DNA from 2 places in the Staphylococcus arlettae genome. Region 1 is predicted to be linked to the other one. Evidence: riboswitches for the same ligand, from Rfam matches in the RefSeq annotation. Region 1 holds a riboswitch; the other holds the start of a gene.

Region 1 (7,832 bases):
TTTAATAACAATTCGACAGCATTTCCTATCGGTACTTTACTAGCAAATTTAACAGGTGCTACGTTAATGGGATTATTAGGTGTACTATCGTTAAATTATTTTCGAAATAATCCACACTTAAAAAAAGCTGTTACTACTGGATTTTTAGGTGCCTTAACAACATTTTCGACCTTTCAATTTGAATTAGTTACTATGCTTAATCATCAAGCGATCGTTCATTTATTTATATACGCTATTATAAGTTATGCATTAGGCATTTTATGTTGCTACTTAGGTGTCAAAATTGGGAGTTGGTTAAATGCTTAATTTATTATGTATTATGTTTGGAGGAGGCTTGGGTGCAGTAGTTAGAGGTGCCATTACAAATTATTGTAATCGTCACTTTGTATCCCGTATACCTATTGCTACTTTATTCGTCAATCTTGTCGGGAGCTTGCTAATTGGAATTATTATGAATCAGACGTCAGATAACTTAATATTATCACTAACCACTGTTGGATTTTTGGGTGGCTTAACGACTTTTTCGACTTTGGCATCAGAACTTGTACAATTTATTGACAAAGAAAGAAATTTGTTTCATTTCACTTTATATTCTGTATTGCAATATCTTGGTGCTTTTATAGCTTGTCTTATAGGCTATACTATTAGTTAAAAAATGAAAAAATCCCTAGTGTAATTACCTACACTAGGGATTTTATTATCAGTTTATTGCCCACTAAACTCATCCGGATTAGGACCAATACGTTTATCTTCATTTAAAGCATTTAATTTTTCAATTTGAGCAGTTGTTAAACTAAAGTTAAATACATCTAAGTTTTCATCAATTCTTGATGGTGTAATTGATTTAGGGATAACAACGACATTATTTTCTATATTCCAACGAATGATGACTTGTGCAGGAGTTTTGCCTACTTCTTCTGCCACAGCTTTTACTACTTCATCATCCAAAATTTGAGCATTCATTAATGGTGACCAAGATTCAGCCACTATATTTTGAACTTCTAAATAACGGCGAAGTTCATCTTGTACTAAGTACGGGTGAAACTCAACTTGGTTAATTACAGGTTTGATAGATACTTGTGCTAATAAAGCTTCTAAATGACTAACAGTAAAGTTACTTACACCAATATTTTTAACTTTGTCATCTTTATATAAATCTTCCATACCTTGCCAAGTATCAATCATTACAGCTTCATCTAACCCTGGCCAATGCATTAAATATAAATCTAAGTAATCTAATCCAAGTTTTTTCAAACTTGTTTCGTATGCTGCTTGAACATTTTCACGACCGTAGTCAGCTAACCACAATTTAGATGTAATAAATAATTCGTTTCTTGCAATTCCAGCTTCAGCTAAGCCTTCTGCAATACCTTCTCCAACTTTTGATTCGTTATCATAAATCATTGCAGTATCGATGCTTCGATAACCATTAATGATGGCATGTTTTACAGCCTCTTTACAATCATCATTATTTTCAACACGGAATGTACCTAAACCAACTACTGGCATTTTATTACCATTATAAAATTCTACTGTTTCCAAATTAATACCCCTTCCAACTTAAGATAGTCTAATCATATAAAAATTACTAAAAATAACAAAAGATTATGCTTAAAAGTGTAAAATATACAAAAACTGAGCGTCTATTATTTTGACGCTCAGTTTTGTATATTAATTAAATGATTCAATTTTATCCATTACTTGCTGTAAATCTTCAACATTATATTGAATTCTACCGTGGAAAACAAATTTATTAAAGTACTCATCAAGTTGTTCTGGTCCAACTAATACTTTACTATTAGCAGTTTGCGCAAAGTTAGAAATAGTAACCCCACCATCATTTTTAGGATTGAAATATAAAATTGTTGTTGGTGTATATTTTAAATTCAATTCATTTTGTAAGTCACCAGCTAACTTTTCAACAGCTTCCAAATGATTAGAATAATTAACTACTGATAATGACTGTGTATCGTCATTTTGATCCAATACTAATACTTGAGGATCCTTCTTATCTAAGTCTAATGTATCAAATACTTGTGACATCATTGGCGTTTCTTCAAACTGAGCACCGCTTATACCATTATATACATGACCTTTTAATAATTGTGAATCAATAATATAAAGTCCTGTTCGTGTTAAAACTAAATGGCTAATACGTTGCAAATCACTAAACTCATTTCGAGGTAAAAAGATATTTGCCATAATATGCATGTCTTCTGGTCGAATACGTTTTTCATTCACCAAACGCTCACGAATACCAATCAACCTCATATCAGTGACATATTCACTATGATTTTTCGAGAAAAGTTTTAACGCATCAATTTCACGATTTTTGGAGTTTACAGTGTGATCGTAATCTTCCTTTTGTTTAGTTACAGTTTTCTTATTTTCAATTCTTTCTTTTTCTAATTCCTCAGCATAAGAATCCTGTAATTGCTTTTCTTTTTTTTGATAATGCTCTTCTGCTTTTTGTTGTGCTTTCTTCTTACTTTTAAGTGTAACTAAAAATAATATCAAGCAAATGACTGCTACGATCACAGCTACAATCAAACCAATTTCAATTGGTCCAAATGAATTCATAACAATTTCGCTCCTTTTTTCTTCAATACTTACATTATAATAGAAAACTGTTTATCATTCGATGGAAAACTCACATATTTTTGAAATTGTTATTATGCTTGTACCGAATCTTTCAATAAATTAACTTTATCCAGTTTTTCCCATGGTAACAATACATCTGTTCTACCAAAATGACCATAAGCTGCTGTTTGTTTATAGATTGGTTGTTTTAAATCTAACATTTTGATTATGCCTGCCGGACGTAAGTCGAAATGATTTCTTACTGCTTCAACTAATTGTGCTTCGCCTACTTTACCTGTTCCAAAAGTATCAATTGCGATAGATACAGGTTCAGCTACACCAATAGCATATGCCAATTGAACTTCACATTTGTCAGCTAATTCAGCAGCAACAATATTTTTAGCAACATATCTAGCAGCATATGCAGCAGATCTATCTACTTTGGTTGGATCCTTACCACTAAAGCATCCCCCACCATGTCGTGCATAACCACCATACGTATCAACAATAATTTTACGGCCAGTTAATCCAGCATCACCTTGTGGCCCTCCAATTACGAAACGACCTGTTGGGTTAATATAAAATTTAGTCTCTGCATCTAATAATGCTGTCGGTACAGTTGGTTCAATTACATGCTGTTTAATATCTTGTTCAATTTGTGTTAATTCAACATCTTCTGCATGTTGTGTTGATAAGACAATTGTGTCTATACGTTTTGGTTCATCTTGCTCATCATATTCCACTGTTACTTGTACTTTTCCATCTGGTCTTAAGTAATCAAGTATTTTGTCTTTTCTAACATCTGATAAGCGTTTTGCAAGTTGGTGTGATAAAAAAATTGGTAACGGCATATATGTATCCGTTTCATTCGTAGCATAACCAAACATTAAGCCTTGGTCACCTGCTCCAGTTGCTTCTATTTCTTCTTCCGAAATATCATTACGATACTCTAATGCAGTATCTACACCTTGTGCTATATCTGATGATTGTTCATCTATTGCTGTTAAAACAGCCATTGTTTGACTATCATAACCAAATTTTGCACGAGTATAGCCAATTTCTTTTATTGTTTCTCTGACAACTTTCGGAATATCGACGTAAGTAGATGTAGATATTTCTCCTGAAATAAGTGCCATTCCTGTTGTTACTGTTGTTTCACATGCCACTCTTGCATTTGGGTCATCCTTTAAAATTTCATCCAAAATTGCGTCAGAAACTTGGTCTGCAATTTTATCTGGATGTCCCTCTGTTACAGATTCTGAAGTAAAAAGTCTTCTATTGTAAGTCATAATGTGCTCCTTTAGCTTTAAATTACGAAAATTCTCTATCTGTTGAGCTTAATAAAAAAGAGCCTTCATCACTATATAAATAGAGAGAAGGCTCTGTACGTCCATTCGCTCTTATCGTTCAGACAATATAGGTCTGCAAACGGTTTGGCACCTTCCTTCAATTAAGAAGAGGTTGCTGGGCTTCATTGGGTCCATGTCCCTCCGCCACTCAGGATAAGAGAATCCGTTACTAATATAGTAACTAATCTGGCATCTTATGTCAATTTAACTTTTATTCAAATTTTATCGAAAATTGGTATGGATTAATTATGTAATTATGTTATACTCGTTAACTGTAAGGGCTTACATTAAAATAACGATGGAGGGATTAAGTATGGCGATAGACACGTATACTTACACTAATAAACTACAAAACATTTTAAGAAAAAACACTTCCTTATTTCAATTATCAACAACAGAATTAAATTATAAAATCATTGATAATAATGAAGGTGAACTAACAGAACTAGGCGCAATAAACGCAAGAACAGGTAAATATACAGGTCGATCACCAAAAGATAAATTCATCGTTTCTGAACCATCATATAAAGATGATATCGACTGGGGAGAAATCAATCAGCCCATTGATGAAACAACTTTCCTTAATTTATATGATAAAGTATTAGATTATTTAGATGAAAAAGATGAGCTATACATCTTTAATGGTTATGCAGGTAGCGATGAAGATTCACAGTTGAACTTAACGGTAATTAATGAATTAGCATGGCATAACTTATTTGCTCAAAACATGTTCATTAAACCTAGCTCAAAAGAAGAAGCAGAAGACATTAAAGCAGATTTTACAATCGTTTCTGCACCAAGGTTCAAAGCTGATCCTACCATCGATGGCACAAACTCTGAAACATTTATTATTACATCATTTAAACACAAAGTCATTTTAATCGGTGGCACTGAATATGCCGGTGAAATGAAAAAAGGTATTTTTTCTGTAATGAATTACCTATTACCAAAAAGTGACATTTTAAGTATGCACTGTTCTGCAAATGTTGGTGAAAAAGGAGATGTCGCGTTATTCTTTGGTTTATCAGGTACCGGTAAAACTACATTGTCAGCAGACCCTACAAGAAAACTTATCGGTGATGATGAGCATGGCTGGAACGAAAACGGTATTTTTAATATCGAAGGTGGTTGCTATGCTAAAGCTATCAATCTATCACAGAAAAAAGAACCACAAATATATGATGCTATAAAATATGGTACTGTATTAGAAAATGTAGTTGTTGATAATTACGGAGATGTTGATTTCGATGACAATTACTATACCGAAAATACTCGAGCTGCTTACCCTATTGATCACATAGATAATATTGTTAAACCATCAAAAGCAGCGCATCCAAATACAATTATCTTTTTGACTGCTGATGCTTTCGGTGTATTACCACCAATCGCTAAGTTAACAAAAGATCAAGCTATGTATCATTTCTTAAGTGGTTTTACAGCTAAATTAGCTGGTACAGAACGTGGTGTTACTGAACCTGAACCATCATTCTCTACATGCTTTGGTTCTCCATTCTTACCACTCAATGCTACTGTATACGCTGATATTTTAGGTGAACTTATCGACGAGCACGAAGTAGATGTGTATTTAGTTAACACTGGATGGACTGGTGGTAAATATGGTGTAGGTAGAAGAATTAGCCTAAACTATACACGCCAAATGGTAAATCAAGCTATCACAGGTCAATTGAAAGATGCTGAATTCAAGAAGGACGATACTTTCGGATTAAGTATCCCTGTTGAAGTAGATGATGTGCCACAGACAATTTTAAACCCAATTAATGCTTGGAGCGATGCTGCTGCATATAAAGAGCAAGCACAAGACTTAATTAATCGCTTTAATGAGAATTTTGAAAAATTCGGTACTGAAGCACAAGAACTCGCAATCAAAGGCGGATTTAAACAATTATAATAATATGAAAAGAGGCTGGGACATAAGTAATTTGAACTGCACCCAGTCAAGTAGACAAGTAAATAATTAAAAAATTGGTTAGTCTCGTTTTATGCGAGATTAGCCATTTTTAATGTAATTCTTTCATTATTAAAAAACTTTATATATTTATTTATAACTTGAAATGCTTCTTCTATACTTTCGAATTTAAACCGTTTAGAACCTCTATAAATCTCAGATTTAATAATTCCCCAAACACCTTCCATAGGACCATTATCAATACACTTTCCAACACGAGACATACTTTGTATCATTTTATGGTGATTTAACTTATTTTTAAATAATCGGGAAGTATACTGAAAACCACGATCGCTATGAAATATAATACCTTCGGTACTAGTTACAGTCTTGACTGCCTTATCAAATGTTTTAAATACGAGTTGATTGTTATTTGAATTTCCCAAATAATGACTTACGATTTTACCTGTTCCCAAATCATATATTGCACTAAGATATATTTTACTTCCATTTTCAAGTTGGAACTCAGTTACATCTGTTAGCAATTTTTATTAGCCTCTCTTTCTTGAAACTCACGATTTAATTCGTTTTCGGCTATCGTTTGAGGAGTACAAGGCTTATAGCGCTTGCGTTTACGGCGGATAACTGCTTTTAAATTTAGTTGATTCATTAACCGATAAACACGTTTATGATTTACTTTTTTATGCAAATATAGGCGAATATAAATATAAATTCGTCTATATCCATAAATGCCTTTATATTTTTCATAAATGTGTTTGATTTCTTTTATTAATATTTTATTTTCAAATTCTTTTTGTGTGGGCTTTCGATGTAACCATTTATAATAACTTGCGCGTGAAATATTTAAAGTTTGGCATAAATGTTTAATTGGAAATTCATTTCTTAGCGCTTCAATCGTTTCATATGCTGCGATTTTTTTGCTTGTTGATTTATCATCTCTCTTTCTATTTCTTGATATTTTTTTAAGACTTTATTTTCCATTTCTAATATTTTATTTCGATCTTTTAGTTCTTGGATTTCAGCTTCTCTCTGTTCTTCTGGTGTTAATATAGATTTAGGTTTGCCTTTGCCTCTACCGTCTTGGAGGCCATCACGGCCATGTGATTTATACTTTTGTACCCATTGGTACAACTGACCGTAACTAACATCATATTTTTTAGCACAATCTTTATAACTAATTTCATTATCTAAATAGTATTCTACAATTATAAGACGTTCTTTGAATGTTGTTGTTTTACCTTTCATCGTATACACCTCTTGTTTTGGAGAATAATTGGTATTCTCTTTTCTTCCAGTATAACGATTTACCCATTTGCGTACAGTTTCATGGGCAGGAATATTATATTTAATGGCCAATTTTTTATAAGATATATCATTATCCAAATATTCCTGAACTACATTCATTTTAAATTGAAATGAATACTTATTATTTTGTGAGTTACGTATTAAAGAATATAAGCCGTTTGTTAAATACCTATTGTACATATAACGGAGATATTCTGGAGATAGATTAACATCAACTATTTCTACAATGCTTTCGAAACTCATACCATTTTCATAATTATTAAAAACTGATTGTAATAAATCTAAGTCAATTAATTTTCTAGACATAAAAATACTCCCTTCAAAGTTTTCATTTTTTTAATGTCTACTTTGAAGGGAGCATATCAATTTGTCTCAGCCTCTTTGTAATTTATTCTATTGCATAATCATCTTGAATCGTTTGGTGTTCAACATCTGACATCCACTGTTGTATCTGATTCAAAACAGGTGACAAGGCAAACGGTCTTGGCACATGCCCTTCTTGTTGTTGGTATAAGGTGCGGTAAGTTAACGAGATATCGTTCAACGCTTGAGCTAAATAATACGCTTGATGAATACCTACTTGGTGATCTTGTGCACCATGGACTATTAATATAGGTGGGCTTGTTGGTGTAATATATTGCATGGCATCACGCAACTGGTAAGCAGCTGCT
Region 2 (7,832 bases), 1.1 Mb from region 1:
TAGATGAGTGATGTTAGATATTAAATTATTCCGTACAGAGCCTGACTTAGTAAAAGCTAAAGTTGCTAAACGAGGCATGGATGCACAAGTTGTAGACGATGTATTAGCATTAGATGAACAACGCCGCCAACTGATTGGGGAAGCTGAACAAATGAAAGCTGAGCGTAATAAAGTAAGTGGAGAGATTGCACAGAAAAAACGTAATAAAGAAAATGCTGATGATGTCATTGCTGAAATGCGTGACTTGGGAGATAAAATTAAAGCAAGTGATGAGCAATTAACTAAAGTAGATAAATCATTAACTGATACTTTATCTCGTATTCCTAATCTTATTCATGACGATGTGCCAGAAGGTGCATCAGATGAAGACAATGTGGAATTAAAACGTTGGGGCACACCAAGAACGTTTGACTTCGAAGCAAAAGCACATTGGGACTTAGTAGAAGAATTAAAAATGGTCGATTTCGAACGTGCTGCTAAAGTGTCTGGTGCCCGCTTTGTCTTTTTAACAGGTGAAGGTGCACAATTAGAACGTGCGTTAATGAATTACATGGTAACAAAACATACAACTCAACATGGCTATACAGAAATGATGGTGCCTCAACTGGTGAATGCTGATTCTATGTATGGTACAGGTCAGTTACCGAAGTTCGAAGAAGATTTATTCAAAGTAGAACAAGAAGGTTTATATACCATCCCAACAGCTGAGGTTCCATTAACGAACTATTACCGCAATGAAGTCATTGCACCAGATGTGTTACCTGCAAAATTCACTGCGCAATCAGCATGTTATCGTAGTGAAGCAGGTTCAGCTGGACGTGATACACGTGGTTTAATTCGTCTCCATCAGTTCGATAAAGTTGAAATGGTGAGATTTGAAAAACCAGAAGATTCTTGGAATGCTTTAGAAGAAATGACAAATCACGCAGAAGCCATTTTAGAAGAATTAGAATTACCATATCGTCGTGTCATTTTATGTACAGGTGATATTGGCTTTGGTTCAAGTAAAACTTATGATATCGAAGTATGGTTACCAAGCTATGATGACTATAAAGAAATTAGTTCATGTTCAAATATCACAGATTTCCAAGCACGACGTTCTAATATTCGTTTTAAACGTGATAAAACAGCAAAACCAGAATTAGCACATACACTAAATGGTAGTGGATTAGCAGTAGGACGTACGTTTGCTGCCATCGTTGAAAATTATCAAAATGCCGATGGTTCAGTGACTATTCCAGAAGTACTTGTACCATTTATGGGCGGCAAAACAGTTATCGGTCCCGTAACGCAATAATAATAATAACAATATAGAATTAAAGCGCGCCATTAAGCATAATGGTGCGCTTTTTAGCGGCCACCGAAGAGGGTAGGGGAGTCTACAAGAATGGATAAAATAACAAAAGATTATCCGAAAAAGATAGAAACAATAAAATATAAAATGCATTCAAGATATAAAAAATATAAACATAAACATATATAATAATACTGTAATAAATGGAAATTTAATATTAAAAGTTATAATTAATAACTATTTTTGAAAATTTTAACAGGGTAGGGGGAGTAAAAAAACATAAAATCAATACTGCATAGCACAGATAAAAGAGGGGAAACAAAGCGGTTTTTAGTATACCGGTAGTCTGACCTCGCACAAACCTAAGTCTAGCCTTGTTGATGTTCCTTTATTTCTATATTAGACTGTTACTATTATTTTACGCTTTAGGAGGGATGAAATGACTGAACGTGTGACATTTAAGCAAGGTGTGAAAGAATGTATTCCTACATTATTAGGCTACGCGGGTGTAGGCTTATCATTTGGCATTGTGGCTGTAGCATCTGGTTTTAGTTTGCTCGAAATAATCTTGTTATGTTTATTAATATATGCAGGTGCAGCACAATTTATTATTTGTAGTTTAGTTATAGCTGGTACACCAATTTCTGCGATCGTACTTACTACATTTATCGTCAATTCTAGAATGTTTTTATTAAGTATGACATTGGCGCCAAGTTATAAAAATTATGGCTTGTGGAATCGTATAGGTTTATCAACGTTAGTTACAGATGAAACATTTGGTGTAGCTATCACACCACATTTAAAAGGCGAGAAAATCAATGATCGTTGGTTGCATGGACTGAACATTACAGCGTATTTATTTTGGACGCTTGCGAGTGTTGTAGGTGCAGTCTTTGGTAAATACATACAAAATCCCGATGTTTTTGGACTCGACTTTGCGATTGTCGGCATGTTTATTTTCTTAGCAGTGTCACAATTTGAGACGGTTCAACGTTCTTATATTTCAATTTACTTAATATTGATTGTTAGTGTTCTTGTCATGATGTTGCTATTCAGTCTAATCATGCCGACTTATGTAGCAATTATTTTATCTTCAGTAATTGCAGCGTGTTTAGGGGTGGTGATGACACGATGACTACTTCAGTACATATGTTAATTATTATTGTGATATGTGGTTTAGTAACATGGTTAACACGTATTATCCCATTTATTGTAATTTCGAAGATTCAACTATCAGAGCAAGTCGTTAAGTGGTTGTCATTTATTCCGATTACTTTATTCACCGCATTAATTATCGATGGTGTGATTGAACAACAGAGTGGGAGCTTTGGTTATAGTCTAAACATCCCATTTTTAGTAACGATAATTCCCACTGTACTCGTAGCATTAGTAACACGTAGTTTAACTATAACCATCTTGGCAGGTATTTTTGTCATGGCGATGATTCGTTTATTATTTTGATGTTTAGCATTGAAGTAGTAAACGTTATTCGTTAGAATGAAAGTAATTAGAAAATTTAGATTTTTGAGATGCTTATACGCAATATTCGTCTAAAGACATAGCGATATACTAAATAAAATTAAATCTTATTCTGAGAAGCTAAGGGACTTGGCCCGATGACGCTTCAGCAACCGACTTGTTAAGCACGGTGCTAAAACCAACGAGTGCTATTCGAATGATAAGTAATTAAGAACTTCTTACTTATATCGGGTAAGAGGTTTTTTAATTTTTGGTAGGAGGAAAACAATGACAAATTATACAGTTGATACATTAGAATTAGGCCCCTTTACAACAGAATCGGGAGAAACGATTAATAATTTAAAATTAAGATATGAACACGTAGGGTATAAAGGTCAACCACTCGTAGTAGTTTGTCATGCATTGACAGGCAATCATCTTACTTATGGGACAGAAGACGATCCGGGCTGGTGGCGTGAAATTATCGATGGTGGTTATATGCCAGTCAATGATTATCAGTTTTTAACATTCAATGTTATTGGGAGTCCATTTGGTTCTAGTTCAGCATTAATAGATGAAGATTTTCCTAAATCAGTAACTTTAAGAGACATTGTGCGTGCAATTGAAGTGGGCATTGCAGCATTGGGATATAACCGGATAGATATTTTAATCGGTGGTTCACTTGGTGGTATGCAGACTATGGAGTTATTGTACAATCGAAAGTTTGAAGTCAACAAAGCAGTTATTTTAGCAGCTACTGACAAAACGTCGTCATATAGTAGAGCTTTTAATGAAATATCACGCCAAGCGATACATCTTGGTGGTACGGATGGTCTCAGCATTGCACGACAGTTAGGATTTTTAACGTATCGCTCGTCTAAAAGTTATGATAAACGCTTTACACCAGATCAAGTCGTTGCATATCAACGACATCAAGGAAACAAATTCAAAAAAAACTTTGATTTAGACTGTTACTTAACACTGCTGGATGTCTTAGATAGTCATGATATTGACCGTGGTCGAGATGATGTTACCGAGGTGCTAAGTTCATTAGAAACAAAAGTATTAACAATGGGCTTTACTGATGATTTACTGTATCCAGATGATTTAGTACGTGCAGTAGGGGAGCGTTTCAAATATCATCGTCATTTCTTTGTGCCTGATAATGTAGGACATGATGGCTTCTTATTAAATTTCAATGATTGGGCGCCAAACTTGTATCATTTCTTAAAAGTATCGCAATTTAAACGTAAATAACACTGATGCCTTAATTTTAGTGTGTAAGCTGCTAAAATTAAGGCATTTTGATGTGTACAGTGAGTTTGAGTAAACTATGTGTATAAAAGTGTCTTTGTGATAGATGAAAATCTACAAAAAGTAGTGACGTGTCGCGTTTCTAGTAGAATTTAAGAAATACAGTTATAATATATTTCCTATAATTGTATAAAACTTTTAAAGAGGTTAGAATAGTAATACAGTCAAAAAAGTATAGGAGTGGCGAATTTGTTTTCAAAAATAAAACCTAAAGCAACTATATTGAGTATTTTAGCATTAATTATAGTAGCTTTAGTCTTGCATATATTACCGCCGCTTGGTCTTGTTTTATGTCTTTTTGCGACGATACCAGGCATCGTGTTATGGCAGAAATCCAAAGAATCTTTTGGTCTAGCGGCTGTGATAACAGTAATCCTAACGACATTGTTAGGAAATGTTTTTGTATTAAGCGTAATGGTCTTAATACTTGTGTTAAGTTTTATCATCGGTCAGCTATTAACCGAACGTACGTCTAAAGAACGTATCTTATATATTACGACAACGTTTGTCAGTATCATAACGTTAGTCGCATTTATGTTATTACAAGCATTTAATAAAATTCCTAGTGCAGCATCATTAACGAAACCACTAAAAGATCAAATGCATACTGTAATTACAAGTAGTGGTGTCGAAGGCGATTATAAACAAATGTTAGAAGAAAGCTTTCGTCAAATGGCAGTTCAACTACCAAGTTACGTTATTGTAACGGCATTTGTATTGATCTTGATTAACTTGCTGATTACATTTCCAATTTTACGTAAATTTAAAGTAGCGACACCAATTTTCAAACCACTATTCGCATGGCAAATGAGAAAGTCATTACTATTCATGTATGTAATTGTACTTATTTGTGTTATGTTTGCCGTCCAACCGGGTACATTTCAAAGTATCGTATTAAATTTTGAAATTGTGTTATCATTATGTATGTATATTCAGGGGCTAAGTGTGATTCATTTCTTCGGCAAAGCCAAGTCAATGCCGCCTATATTAACAGTGTTATTAATGGTTATAGGGACAATATTAACACCATTAACACATATTGTAGTTTTAATCGGTTTTATAGATTTAGCATTTAATTTAAAAGGTATCATTAAAAAATGATTTGAGGTGGAAAAATGAACCGTCAATCCACTAAGAAAGCGTTAGTTTTACCATTTATTATTATGGCGCTCACGGCAATTGCACTTGTAGTAGTATGGTTTATTTTCAGCCAACTCATTGCAGGTATTGCTGGGGCAATATTAATTGTGATTATTATTCTCACAGCATTAATGGTGAGGCAAGCGTTGCACAAGATGGACAATTATGTAGACGAACTAAGTGGACACATATCAGCTGGTAGCAATACTGCTATTAAACACTTACCTATTGGTATGATTGTAATAGATGAAAATGAAAACATAGAGTGGATGAACCAGTTTATGTTAGAGCGTTCAGCTAGAAACGTAATTTCTGATCCGATTAATGAAGTATATCCTAATATTTTAAAGCAACTAGAAAAAACCAAAGAAATTGAAATCCAAGATAATGAATATTACTATCGTGTGAGATATTCAGAAGAAGAACACGTATTGTATTTCTTCGACATTACTGAAGAAGTACATACGAATGAGCTATATAATGAATCAAAACCGATTATCGCGACTTTATTCTTAGATAACTATGATGAGATTACGCAAAATATGAACGATACGCAACGATCTGAAATTAACTCTATGGTGATGCGTGTTATTAGTCGTTGGGCATCAGAATATGATATTTATTTCAAACGCTATAGTACAGATCAATTCGTAGCATATTTAAACCAACGTATTTTAAATGACATTGAAGAAACGAACTTCGATATTCTTAGTCAATTACGTGAAAAGAGTGTCGGTTACCGTGCACAATTAACTTTAAGTATCGGTGTCGGTGAAGGTTCGGAAAACTTAATCGATTTAGGTGAATTATCACAGTCTGGCCTTGATTTAGCTTTAGGCCGTGGTGGTGACCAAGTCGCTATTAAAAATATGAACGGTAACGTTCGATTTTATGGTGGTAAGACTGACCCGATGGAAAAACGTACGCGTGTTAGAGCGCGTGTTATTTCACATGCGTTAAAAGACATCTTAATGGAAGGCGATAAAGTAATTATTATGGGTCACACACGACCTGATTTAGATGCTATTGGCGCTGCCATAGGGGTTTCACGTTTTGCGATGATGAATAACTTAGATGCTTACATCGTGTTAAATGATTCAGATATTGATCCAACACTAAGACGTGTTATGGATGCTATTGATGAAAAACCAGAATTAAAAAATCGTTTTATCAATTCGGATGACGCATGGGATATGATGACTTCAAAAACAACAGTAGTCGTTGTTGATACGCATAAACCAGAAATGGTCATTGATGAAAATATTTTAAACAAAGCAAACCGTAAAGTAGTCATTGACCATCATCGACGTGGAGAAAGCTTTATTTCAAGTCCACTATTAGTATATATGGAACCATATGCTAGTTCGACAGCAGAGTTAGTCACAGAGCTGCTAGAGTATCAACCGACGGAACAACGGTTAACACGTTTAGAATCGACGGTCATGTTTGCAGGTATTATCGTCGATACACGTAACTTCACATTACGTACGGGTTCACGTACGTTTGATGCTGCAAGTTATTTACGCGCACACGGTGCAGACACTATCTTAACGCAACATTTCTTAAAAGATGATATTGATACGTACATTAATCGAACAGAGTTAATTCGTACGGTCGAATTACAAGATAACGGTGTAGCTATAGCACACGGTCCAGACGATAAAACTTATCATCCGGTGACAGTTGCACAAGCAGCCGACGAGCTGTTAAGTTTAGATGGTGTAGAGGCATCTTATGTCGTAGCACGTAGAGAAGAAAACTTAATTGGCATGTCTGCCCGCTCTCTAGGTGCAGTCAATGTGCAATTAACAATGGAAGCATTAGGCGGCGGTGGCCATTTAACTAATGCGGCGACACAACTGAAAGATGTTTCCGTAGAAGAAGCCATTGCACAATTACAACAAGCAATAACAGAACAAATGAGTAGGAGTGAAGACGCATGAAAGTAATATTCACACAAGACGTTAAAGGTAAAGGTAAAAAAGGCGAAGTTAAAGATGTACCAGTAGGTTATGCAAATAATTACCTTATCAAAAATAAATTAGCTGTCGAAGCAACAGCTGGAAATTTAAAACAATTAGAACAACAAAATAAAGCTGCTGAAGCGGAAAGACAACAAGAAATTGACGATGCTAAACAACTAAAAGCGCAATTAGCAGACATCGAAGTTGAAGTTTCTGCAAAAACGGGTGAAGGCGGTAAAATGTTTGGTTCAGTAAGTAGTAAACAAATCGCTGAAGCTTTAAAAGCGCAACACGACATTAAATTAGATAAACGTAAAATGGATTTACCAAATGGTATCCATGCTTTAGGTTATACAAATGTACCAGTGAAATTAGACAAAGAAGTAGAAGGTACGATTCGTGTGCACACGGTTGAACAATAATTTTGGATTGAGATATGAGGTGTAATTGGAAAAATGGATGGAATGTATGAACAAAATCAAATGCCACATAGTAACGAGGCTGAACAATCTGTCTTAGGTGCCATTATCATCGATCCAGAATTGATTAATACTACTCAGGAAGTGTTGCTTCCTGAGTCCTTTTATAGAGGGGCGCATCAACATATCTTCAGAGCAATGATGAACTTAAATGAAGATAATAAAGATATCGATGTAGTCACT

What was found. Region 1 has a riboswitch for S-adenosylmethionine ahead of metK (methionine adenosyltransferase). Riboswitches for the same ligand answer to the same signal wherever they lie in the genome.
Region 2: linked by a shared signal. The riboswitch ahead of metX (homoserine O-acetyltransferase MetX) and the one ahead of metK (methionine adenosyltransferase) in region 1 are both predicted to bind S-adenosylmethionine.

Annotation. Positions count from the first base shown of each region.
Region 1 is NZ_CP094803.1:1,079,479-1,087,310, reverse strand. It holds gene crcB (fluoride efflux transporter CrcB) at 1-306, shown strand, start outside; gene MUA37_RS05305 (fluoride efflux transporter FluC) at 299-652, shown strand; gene MUA37_RS05300 (aldo/keto reductase) at 706-1,542, opposite strand; gene MUA37_RS05295 (nuclease-related domain-containing protein) at 1,672-2,580, opposite strand; gene metK (methionine adenosyltransferase) at 2,673-3,869, opposite strand; SAM riboswitch class I at 3,978-4,089, opposite strand; gene pckA (phosphoenolpyruvate carboxykinase (ATP)) at 4,243-5,838, shown strand; partial or broken gene MUA37_RS05280 (IS3 family transposase) at 5,928-7,493, opposite strand; gene MUA37_RS05275 (alpha/beta hydrolase family protein) at 7,550-7,832, opposite strand, start outside.
Region 2 is NZ_CP094803.1:13,996-21,827, forward strand. It holds gene serS (serine--tRNA ligase) at 11-1,297, shown strand; gene MUA37_RS00060 (AzlC family ABC transporter permease) at 1,734-2,429, shown strand; gene MUA37_RS00065 (AzlD domain-containing protein) at 2,426-2,755, shown strand; SAM riboswitch class I at 2,878-2,979, shown strand; gene metX (homoserine O-acetyltransferase MetX) at 3,041-4,009, shown strand; gene MUA37_RS00075 (YybS family protein) at 4,241-5,167, shown strand; gene MUA37_RS00080 (DHH family phosphoesterase) at 5,182-7,149, shown strand; gene rplI (50S ribosomal protein L9) at 7,146-7,592, shown strand; gene dnaB (replicative DNA helicase) at 7,626-7,832, shown strand, end outside.